2 linked regions of the Posidoniimonas polymericola genome follow. The protein of the gene in region 1 interacts with the protein of each later gene in a pairwise test. Links are inferred from orthologs where the notes say so. Each region holds a gene or a part of one and is shown on either strand. Other genes may lie near its edges.

Evidence for each region. Proteins that work in one complex are often made in the same cells at the same time.
Region 2: the proteins of dnaX (region 1) and dnaE interact in binary tests that used the Escherichia coli proteins (3 or more experiments, as listed by UniProt). The link is inferred for Posidoniimonas polymericola from one-to-one orthologs.

The regions. Positions count from the first base shown.
Region 1 is NZ_SJPO01000002.1:661,822-666,469, forward strand. What follows is about bases 444-3,399. They hold dnaX (DNA polymerase III subunit gamma/tau), read right to left. Parts: upstream 3,004-3,399; coding sequence 883-3,003; downstream 444-882. Other genes in these bases: Pla123a_RS06450 (YbaB/EbfC family nucleoid-associated protein), read right to left, coding at 496-840; Pla123a_RS06465 (WD40 domain-containing protein), read right to left, coding at 3,358-3,399. Outside these bases: rpoN (RNA polymerase factor sigma-54), read right to left, coding at 1-197; more of Pla123a_RS06465, read right to left, coding at 3,400-4,648. UniProt on the Escherichia coli protein: Part of the beta sliding clamp loading complex, which hydrolyzes ATP to load the beta clamp onto primed DNA to form the DNA replication pre-initiation complex.
Region 2 is NZ_SJPO01000018.1:71,621-77,452, reverse strand. Bases 855-4,994 are described here. They hold dnaE (DNA polymerase III subunit alpha), read right to left. Parts: upstream 4,673-4,994; coding sequence 1,055-4,672; downstream 855-1,054. Other genes in these bases: Pla123a_RS23960 (hypothetical protein), read right to left, coding at 4,877-4,994; Pla123a_RS23970 (GlsB/YeaQ/YmgE family stress response membrane protein), read left to right, coding at 855-972. Also shown: Pla123a_RS23975 (hypothetical protein), read right to left, coding at 1-437; more of Pla123a_RS23970, read left to right, coding at 703-854; more of Pla123a_RS23960, read right to left, coding at 4,995-5,563; Pla123a_RS23955 (FHA domain-containing protein), read right to left, coding at 5,664-5,832. UniProt on the Escherichia coli protein: DNA polymerase III is a complex, multichain enzyme responsible for most of the replicative synthesis in bacteria. This DNA polymerase also exhibits 3' to 5' exonuclease activity. The alpha chain is the DNA polymerase catalytic subunit.

The sequences.
Region 1 (4,648 bases):
TCTTCGACCGGCTCCTCGCGGTCGGAGTCTTCGCTCGGCTCCACCAGGTCCAGGCACGGGTTGTCCTCCATCTCCTGCTCGATGCGTTCCTGCAACGCCATGATCGGCAGCTGCAGGATCTCCATCGACTGGATCATCCGCGGCGCAAGCACCTGCTTCTGAGCCAGCTGCATCTGTTGCCCGAGAGACAACCGCATAGGATTTCCCGTTCGTGAATAATAGGACCAGCGGCGACTCACCCTCTTGGGCGTCGACGCGGCGGTAGAGGTAGCATACCCCTGGCAAATCCAGAAGGTCAAACGCCTTGTCCCGCAAGCAGTGCGTGTATAGTCGCGGGAATGGCAGGGAAGCGGCCCCTGCAAAGAATAGCTCAGCCGGACCCGTGGGGGCGTTGGGAACCGCCCCTGGGTCGGCTTGGTCGTCGAACGACCGTAGCGGAAATGCCGCCTGAGCCTCGAGATTGCCCGGGCGGGACCAGCCCCGCGTCCAAGCGGCCTAGCTGCCCCCGCCTATCAGTCCCTCGAGGCCCGGCAGGTTCAGCCCGCCGGTGACCTCCTGGATCGCCTCGGCGCCCTTCTGCTTGGCCTGGGTGAGGGCGTCGTTGACCGCGGCGGGCAGCAGGTCCTCGATCATCTCCTTCTCCTGCTTCTCGAGCAGCCCTGCGTCAATCCGTACGGCGAGCACCTCGGCCTGGCCGTTAGCGTCGACCTCGATCAGCCCGCCGCCGGCCGAGCCGGTCACCTTCACCTGCTTGAGCTGCTCCTGAACGGCCTGCATCTTGCCGCCCAGTTCCTGCGCCTGCTTCATGAGGCCGGCGATGTTTCCAAGTCCTTTGAGCATGTCTGTTCTCCGTAGGTAGGCCGCGGGCGGTCGCCCGAGGGATCAATTCTTGTTGGCGGGCGGCACGTAGCGGAGCTTGTCGGGTTGACCGTCGAACAGCTCGAGGGCCGCCTGCACAAACGGCCGCTGAGCGATTTCGGCCTGGCGCTGCCGGCGGGTCATCCGCTGCTGTGGCGCTGTCACGGCGGGGGCCTTGGCCTCGAACTCGAGGTGCAGCCTGCGGCCGGCCAGCGACTCCAACGCGTCTTCAAGTTGCTGCTTGTGCGCGGGCTGGTCGCACGTGTCGCGGCTGACGGGGTTGTCGAACCGCACGCAGACCCGCCGCTCGTCGACCGCGCCGACTGACACCGCCATCGCCGCCAGGTTGCCGAGGATGCCGCCGACCTGTTTGGAGACCGCCTGCCAAGCCTGCTGCAGCTTGTCGTCGGCGATTGTGTCGCCGGCGGCGGCCGAGGCACTGGGCACTGTGCTGCTAGAGTCGGCGTTCCCTGAGTCGGCGTTTGCTGAGTCGGACTCTTGCTCAGCCTCCTGCAGCGCGGCGTTGGCCGCCGTGGCGGCGTCGATGTCGCGCGGGCGGGGCGGGGCGGGCCGCGGCCGCGCCGGCTCGGGGGGACGCTCGGCGGTGGGCGCGGGGCTGATAGGACGCGGGGCCGCGGCGGGAGGCGGGGCGGCGCCGCTGCCGTTCAGCTGAGAGGTGGCAGGAGCAGCGGACGCGGTGGCATTTGCGGCGCTCGGCTGCTGATTTTTTTGCGGGGCCGTACCAGAGGGGGCCGTACCAGAGGGGGCCGTACCAGAGGGGGCTGGGGCAGACCCGCCCGTCGGCGCGCCAGACGCCGGGGTCGTCCCCGCCGGCGTCGGAGGTTTCGGTTGCGGGGCCGGACCGTTGTCTGGCCCGTTGTTTGGTCCTTTGCTCGGCCCGACCGGGCGTTTGGCGGGCGGGCCCGCGGGGGGCGTCCCCCCCTCACGCAGCGACGCAACCAAGTCGGCCAGATCGTCGAGGTCTTCGAGGTGGCAGACTCTGACTACCGCCATCTCGGCCAGCGTGCGGCTGTGGACGCTCACCCGCAGCCGGGCGGCGGTCTCGTCGAGCACCTGCAGGATCGCCAGCAGCGTCTGCGGGCCGAGCGCGCCCGCCAGCGAGGTGACTTCTTCGGCCTGGCTCGGCAGCGCGTACAAGGCGGCGTCCATCCCCGCGCCGACCGACACCGCCATCACGTCGCGGAAGTAGCCGAGCAGCTGGTCGAGCAGCTGCCCGACGTCGGCCCCACCGGCAATCGCACTGTGCACCTCTGCCAGCGCGCCGGCGGCGTCACGCTCGGCCAGCCGCCGCGCGAGGTCGCTGACCCGCTGGGCCGGCGCAATGCCGAGCAGCCGGTTGACGTCCTCGCCGGTGATCGCGCCCTCGGACACCGCCAGCAGCTGCTCGAGCAGCGACTGGCTGTCGCGCATCGAGCCGGCCGCCCTCATCGCCAGGATCTGCAGCGCCTCGACATCAATGCCGACGCCCTCCGACTCCGCGATCTGCGCGAGCCGCGTCTGGATGGCGGTCGACTCGATGCCGGCGAAGTCGAACCGCTGGCAGCGGGACAAGATCGTGATCGGGATCTTGTTGGGCTCGGTCGTGGCGAACACAAACTTCACATGCTCGGGCGGCTCCTCGAGCGTCTTCAGGAGGGCGTTGAACGCCTCCTTGGTGAGCATGTGCACCTCGTCGATGATGTACACCTTGAACCGCGCGCGGCTCGGGCGGATCGCCACGTTCTGCCGCAGCTGGCGGATCTCGTCGATGCCGCGGTTGCTGGCGCCGTCGATCTCGAGCACGTCGACGTCGTCGCCGGTCGACACGCTGCGGCACACTTCGCACTGGTTGCACGGCGTCGGGGTTGGGCCCCCGTCCGGATTGCCCGTGCAGTTGAGCGCCTTGGCCAAGATCCGCGCGGCCGACGTCTTGCCAACGCCACGGGCGCCAGTAAACAGGTACGCGTGCCCTACCCTGCCCGTGGCGATCGCCTGCTTAAGCGCCTGCGCGACGTGCCCCTGGCCGATCAGCTCGTCGAACGTCTGGGGCCGGTACCGCCGCGCCACCACGACGTACTCGTCGTGGTGCGGAGCCCCCGGAGAGTTTCCGGTGGGGTCGTGGTTGCCAGCAGCGGTTTCGGACATGCCCGTGGCCCTCGGTCACGCCCGCTGGACGGGCAAAAAGAACCCCCCGGCAGGTCCGGCGGCCAGTTGATCAGTGGGGGGAGAGTCAGACGCCAAGAGCTGGCGGCAACGCGGCGGTCGGCGAGAGGCCCCCGCACCTGGTTCACAAACTTATGGCTGCAGTGTTTCCACCCTGACCAGGTTCGCAAGATCCCCATCACAGGGACCCCTCGCCGGCCGCCCCGCGGGCCGCCATGTAGATCCGTATTATGCCCGACGCCCCCGCCGGGAGTCAAAGGGGCGTCCGCGTCCGCTGGCTCGGATCGTGCGGGCGGATTCTACGGATTTGCTAAGAAATCCGGCCTGCCGCGTAGACTACTCGGCTTCGGCGTAGGCTTTCCGCATCGCCTCGGCGGCGGTCAGGTCGCGCAGCTTCGCCTCGGCGATCTGCGCCTGCTGCTGGGCGTCCCCCATCTGCTGGGTGACGCCGGCGAGCTGATCCTCGCTCGCCTTGAGCTGCGCGGAAAGGTCCCGCTGCTCGTTCTGCAGCGAACGGAGCCGACCCTTGAGCTCGTCCAAGCGGGCCTTGGCCTCGGCGACCGCGTCGGCCTTAGCCTGCACCGCGGCGGCGGCCGCCTGACGTTCGGCCTCGGCCGCGCCGAGCGACTGGGCAATGCTCGTCTGGTTAGCCGTTAGGCTCTGCGAGCTTTCGGTCAACGCCGCGATCGCCCGCGAGAAATCAGCCACCTCGGACTCAATCGCCTCACGGGCCGATACCAACTGCTGGCCGGCCGCCTCGGCGCCCTGGGCGGCCTCCGCCGCGGCGCTCGCCGCCGTGCGTAGCTGGTCCAAGGGCGGCAGGGCTGCCCGCTGCTTCTCGACCGCGGCCAGCTGCGTCGACGCGAGCTCGGCCGCCTGCTTGGTTGACTTTTGCGTTTCACGCAGCTTGTCGCGCTGCACGCGGGCCGCCTTGCGTTGCGACTGCAGCTTGGCTACCGCGCCGTTGGCGTCGCTGTAGGCGTGCTCCAGCAGGGCCAGCTTGGCGGCCGCCGCGTCGGCGGCCGCGGCGTCTCCTTCGGCGGGCGGCGACTGCTCCTGTTGCGTGCGGAACTCGGCCAGCTGTTTTTCGACCTCAGCGAATTCTTGCTTCGACTGCTCGTGCTCCTGCTTGGCCGATTCCAGTTCCTTCTGAGCACGCTTCAGAGCCGCATCGTTTTCGGCCAGGCGGGCCGCGGCCTCGTCGGCGGACTGCTTGGCGGCGGCCAGTAGCTTTTCAAACTCGATGCGCGCCGTTTCGGCTTGGGCTACTGCCTGACCGGCGGCTTCTGCCTGCTGCTTGGCCGCGGCGATCTGCTGCTCCTGTGCGGTGACCGCCGCGGCCGCCTTGGCGAGTCGTGTCTCGAGCAGCGGCGGATTGGGCGGCAGCACGCCCGCGGGCTGCTTGTCTTCGATGGTGATGACGCGGACCTCGCCGGTGTAGTCGGCGGCGATTACCCGCTGGTCCTCGTCGGCGAACACCGCGGCCAGGGCGATGTCGTTCATGTCGGTCAGGTCGGCGATGTGACCGCCGTCCGCCTTCCAGAGCTTGACCTTGCGGTCCCGCCCCGCAGTTACCAGCCGGCCATCGGCCGCGAACGCCACGGACGACGCGCCGCCGCCGTGCGCG
Region 2 (5,832 bases), on another replicon or contig:
AACGCCCCGCCGATGGCGAGCACCGAGGACTCGCCGCTGACGCGGAACTCACGGAGCGCACCGCCATACTCGTTGAAGGAGCCGATCTGCGCCTGCGCCCCGCCGGTCACCTCGAGCAGGGAGCGGAGAGAACCCTCGAGCTGCAGACCCTGCATCTCCCATCGGGACCCCGGGCCGCTCACCCGGGCAATACCGACGCTGAGGTCGACTTGGTTGTTCCTGACGCCGAGCTTCACGGCGGCGGAGGCCAGCACAGAGCCGCCATCGACGATCACCTCGCCATACGCCCCCACCCCGATCTCGACATCCTGGCCGTCGACGACCGGATTGGGGTTCACGACGCCGACAACCGTCACGGCCGCGTGGACGGTCGCTGAGAACAGCAGCACCGGCAGCACAGCCGGCAGCACGCCGCGACCCAATTGGCGGGCTCGCATGACAGCGGGTCTCGGGAGGGAGAGGAAAACAAGAAGACCGTTCGGTCCCTCCAGAATGGCAGCGGCCGCACGCCGAGTCAACAAATGCTGGCCTCGCGGCTGCCACCCTGGACAGCGGCCGGCCACCTGCCGCCTAGATTACCGGTGTTTAATGGTCCGTTCCGCTTCTGGCACGGCCGTTGCTTCTCATCAGGCCAGCCACTCAACGGGTCAACGACCCGATTCACCAACGACCAGTTTCAGCACTCAACCGGAGGGAAAAACGATGGGACTTATTTGGGCGTGTATCGTGTGGGCCGTGTTTGGTTTGATTGCGGGCGCGATCGCGCGACTGCTGGTGCCGGGCCGTCAGGCGATGGGCACGCTGGCCACCATGGTGCTGGGCATCATCGGCTCGTTCGTGGGCGGCTTCATCGGCTACATGTTCGCCGGTGGCGAGCTGGTGCAGGCCTCGGGCTTTATCATGTCGGTGATCGGCGCCGTGATCGCGCTGCTGATCTCGATCTACGCCGGCAAGCGGAACGCGACTGTGTAACGCAAACGGCGACAACCGAAAAGACAAAACGCCGCGGGCCCGTCTGCCCGCGGCGTTTCTTTTTGCACTTGTCTCGCGCCGCTCACGCCCCCGCCATCGCGCGGCGGCCGCGGCCGTTCTGGGGCGGCGGCGTGGGCTTGGGCGGGGCGCTGGTCAGGCGGAACGAGCCGGGCGACAGGAACTCCTCGACGCGGTGGCGCAGCTCGGCCTCGAGGCTCACGCGGCGGCCGCTCTCGAGGATCACCGCGCCGCCGTCCGCCAGCATCAGCTGGAGCTTGAGCGGCATCTTGCCCGGGTAGCCGCGGACGATCTCGCGGAGCGTCTTGAGCCCCTCGGCGCCGTGGCGGGTCTCGTCCACCATGATGGTGACGCCGCTGGTGAAGCGGGTCTCGAGTTCGGCGACCGGCATCAGCTCGTTGATGATCAGGTTGACCTCCTCGGCGCCGGGCCGGCGGTCGACCACCGCGCGGATGCCGACGATCGCGTCGCCCACGACCTGGTCGCCGAACTGGGCGAACTGCTCGGGCCACATGATGCACCGCACGATTCCGTCGAGGTCTTCCAGGTCCCACATGGCGTACTTGCTGGGCATGCCGGGCTTGGGGTTCTTGGTGTGGCTCATCTTGATGGCGGCCAGCATGCCGCCCAGCACGACCTCGCTGCGGTGCTCCAGGTTGCCCAGGCTCTTGCTGGTGTGCGTGGCGTAGGTCCGCAGGATCTGCTCGTACTCGGCCAGCGGGTGGCTGGAGAGGTAGTAGCCGAGGACCTCCTTCTCGTAGGTCAGCAGCTGCTTCTCCTCCCAGGGCGCGGCGTCGGGAAGGTCGAGGCAGGCGTCCTCGGTCGCTTCGTCCTCGGCCTCGTCGAACAGGCCCTTCTGGCCGCTGCGGCGGTCGGCCATCGCCGAGGCGCCGGACTGCATCGCCCGCTCGACGCCGGCCATCAGCCGCGCGCGGTCGGCGCCGAACGAGTCGAACGCGCCGGCCTTGACGAGGGTCTCGACCGTGGCGCGGTTGCACGACTGGGGGTCGACGCGCTCGCAGAAGTTGAACAGGTCGGTGTAGGGGCCGTTGGCCTCGCGTTCGGCGACCACCGCGTCGGCGGCGCCGCCGCCGCACGCCTTGATGGCGGACAGGCCGAACAAGATCCGGCCCTCGCGGACCGCGAAGTCGACGAACGAGGTGTTGACGTCCGGCGGGACCACCTCGATCTCCATCCGCTCGCAGTCCTCCAGGTGCTCGACCAGCGCGTCCTTGCTCTTGAAGTTGCGGCCGGGGATGTCGCCCGACAGCAGGGCGGCCATGAACTGCACCGGGTAGTGCGCCTTGAGGTAGGCGGTCATGTACGCGATCAGGGCGTACGCGGTGGAGTGGCTCTTGTTGAAGCCGTAGCCGGCGAACTTCTCGATCATGCCGAACAGCTCTTCGGCCTTTTTCTTGTCGAGCCCCTTTTCCTGCGCGCCGTCGATAAACTGCTCTTGGAACTTGGCGATGATCGGCAGCTTCTTCTTGCTGATCGCCTTGATGCACTTGTACGCGTTGGACAGCTCGATGCCGCCCAGCAGGTTCAGGATCCGCATCACCTGTTCCTGGTACACCATGACGCCGTGGGTCTCGGCGAGGACCTCCTCCATCACCGGGTGCGGGTACTCGGCGGGCCGGCGGCCGTGCTTGACCTCGATGTACTGGTCGACCATGCCCCCCTCGAGCGGGCCCGGCCGGTACAGCGCGGCGGTCGCGATGATGTCGTGGAACTTGTCGGGACGCATCCGCTGCAGCAGGTCGCGGATGCCGCCGGACTCGAGCTGGAAGATGCCCTTGGTCTCCCCGCGGCAGAGCAGGGCGTACGACGGCTTGTCGTCCAGCGGGAACTTGTACGGGTCGATCCGCTCGCCGGTCGACTCCTCGATCAGGTCGATGCTGCGGGCCAGGATCGTTAGGTTGCGGAGGCCGAGGAAGTCCATCTTCAGCAGGCCGGCGTCCTCGACGTCGTTCATCGACCACTGGGTGATGACCTCGGTCTTGCCTTTGACGTGCTGCAGCGGCACGTACTCGCTGACCGGCTCCTTGGCGATCACCACCGCGGCGGCGTGCGTGCCGACGTTGCGCGCCAGACCCTCGATCTTGCGGGCCAGGTCCAGCAGCTCGCGGATCTCGGGGTCGCCCTCGTAGGCGGTCTTGAGCTCGTCGGACTGCTCCAGCGCCTTGTCGAGGCTGATGCCGAGCTGGTCGGGGATCATCGCGGTGATCTGGTCGACGCGGAAGATCGGCATCGACATCGTGCGGCCGACGTCCTTGATGGCCGCGCGGGCCGCCAGGGTGCCGAACGTGCCGATCTGTGCGACGTTGGCTTCGCCGTACTTCTCCTTGACGTACTGGATGACCTCGACCCGCCGCTCCTTGCAAAAGTCGATGTCGATATCCGGCGCCTCCAGCCGGCTGATGTCCAGGAACCGCTCGAACAGCAGGTCGTACTCCAGCGGGCAGACGTGACTCATCTTCAGCGCGAAGCAGACGATCGAGCCCACGCCGGAGCCACGCGCCGTGCACGGGATGTTGCTCGCCACGGCGAAGCGGACAAAGTCCCACACAATCAGGAAGTAGTCCGGGAAGCCGAGCGTGTTGATCACGTGCAGCTCGCGGTCGATGCGGGCCATGACCTCCTCGGACAGCTCGCCGGTCGCGTGCTCGGGCCCCGGGGCGACCCCGTCCTGCCAGCGGTGCGGGGTGTCGGCGTACCGCTCCTTGAGCCCCTTGATGACCAGCTCGCGGAGGTAGGCCTCGCTCTCCTTGATGTCGGGCTCGTCCTTGCCCGGCGCGGTGAAGGTCGGGAAGAACCGCTTGCCGAGCTCCAGCTCGAGGTCGACCGAGTCGGCGATCTGCTGGCTCCGCGCGAGGGCGTCCTCGTGGCCGGGCAGGGCGGCGTACATGTCCTCCGGGCCGCGGAGGTAGAACTGGTCGCCCTCCATCTTCATGCGGTTGGTGTCGGTGCGGTACCGGCCGGTGTTGATGCACAACAGGACGTCCTGCGCCTCGGCGTCCTCCTGGTTGACGTAGTGGGCGTCGGACGTGGCGACCAGCGGCATGCCCATGTGGTTGGCCAGGTCGACCGTCAGCTCGAGCGCCTGCCGCTGGATCTCGACGCCGTTGTTCTGGATCTCGAGGAAGTAGCGGTCGCCGAAGGTGTTGTGGAACCAGTGGACGATCTGCTCGCCCTGCTTGAGGGCCTCGTTGGTGGTTCCGCCGGCCAGCAGGGTGCGGCTCAGCTCGCCGCTGACGCAGCCCGACAAGCAGATGATGCCCTCGGAGTACTGCTTGAGGATCTCCTTGTCGATCCGCGGTTTGTGGTAGAAGCCCTCGAGGTACGCCCGGCTGGCGAGCTTCACCAGGTTCTGGAAGCCGGTGCGGTTCTGGGCCAGCAGCGTCAGGTGGTAGGCGGCCGCCTTGCTGCTGGACGCGCCGCCGCGGTCGCGGCGGCTGCCTGGGGCGATGTACGCCTCGTAGCCGACAATCGGGTTGATGCCCTGGTCCTTGCAGGCGCGGTAGAACTCCAGCGCGCCGTACAGGTTGCCGTGGTCGGTCAGGGCCAGGCCGTTCATGCCCAGCTCCTTGGCCCTGCCTACCAGCTTCTTGATCGGGCTGGCGCCGTCGAGCAGGCTGTAGTGGCTGTGGCAGTGCAGGTGAACGAACGGCTTCGCATCCATCGTGCGGCGGGTCCTTCCTCAAGAATGCGGGAGCAGGGCAGGGCGGGTGGAACAGAGCCCAGGTGTCTCAGTTCTCGGTAGCTTCGAGCACGCTCCAGCATTCTAGCGGCGGCGTGGAGGCGCCGCCAATCGGCCGAAAAACCTGCAGGATTCGCCCGCTGCGTTAAATCGCCAACGTCAAACGCCCACTTCAAACCGCCCACGTCAAACCGATAGCGCCGCGGCGACCAGCACGTTCACCACCGCCGCCACGCCCACCGCCGCGATCGCTACCGCGGTCGCCCGGGCGGTGACCAGCGTCACGGCCTTGTCGGCCAGCCCGTCGGACAGCCCGTCGCGCATGGCGAGCAGGTCGAGCCGGGCGTGGTCGCCCGGGGTGCCGGGGATGTGCTCGATAAGCCGCTCGGTGATTGCCCAGCCGGCGGCGCCGGTCAGCTTCTTGGCGATCCAGCGTCCCTGAGCGGGGAGCCAGCGGTCGAGCGAGTCGCCGCCGAACAGGTCGCCGAGGTGCTCGGCAAGCCGCTCCTTCGCCTGGCCGACCGTCGCGCCGTCGAGCTCGGCGGCCACGGCCTTGGAGCCCTCGGGCCGCTTGTCGCTGACGCCGAGCGCCTGCTTGAAAATCACCTTGCTGAGCATCGGCCCGACACTGGTCGCGTTGACCCAGTCGCGAAGGGTCTCGGTGACGGCCAGCCGTACGCCGCTCGCCAGGCCGGCTAGCATCACGCCGATCGACACCAAAATGCTGACCGCGACCAGCCGCCAGTACGCCTGATCGCTGACCAGGTAGTAGCAGAGCCCGCCCACCAGCAGGGCGAACAGCCCGCCGCCCAACAGGGCGCCGGTGAAGAAGCGGTGGAGGTTGTCGGTGACTAGCCGGAGCAGGAACTTCATGCGGAGAGCTTACAAGATAATGTCGAATGACCAAGCCGGAATGACCAATGGCCGTTGAACGAGAGGCCGTGTGGTCACTGCGGCTTGGTCATCGGCTACGTCACTCGCTGTCCGGCTCGCCGATCTTGCGGAGGTACTCGGCCAGCAGCGATTGGACGTCGAGCAGCTCCTGCCAGTTCTCGAAGGTGACCTCGACCGCCTCGCCTTCCTTGGGGGCCGCGACCGCCTGGATCAGCACCCGGACCCGCAGGTGCAGGTACTCAAGGATC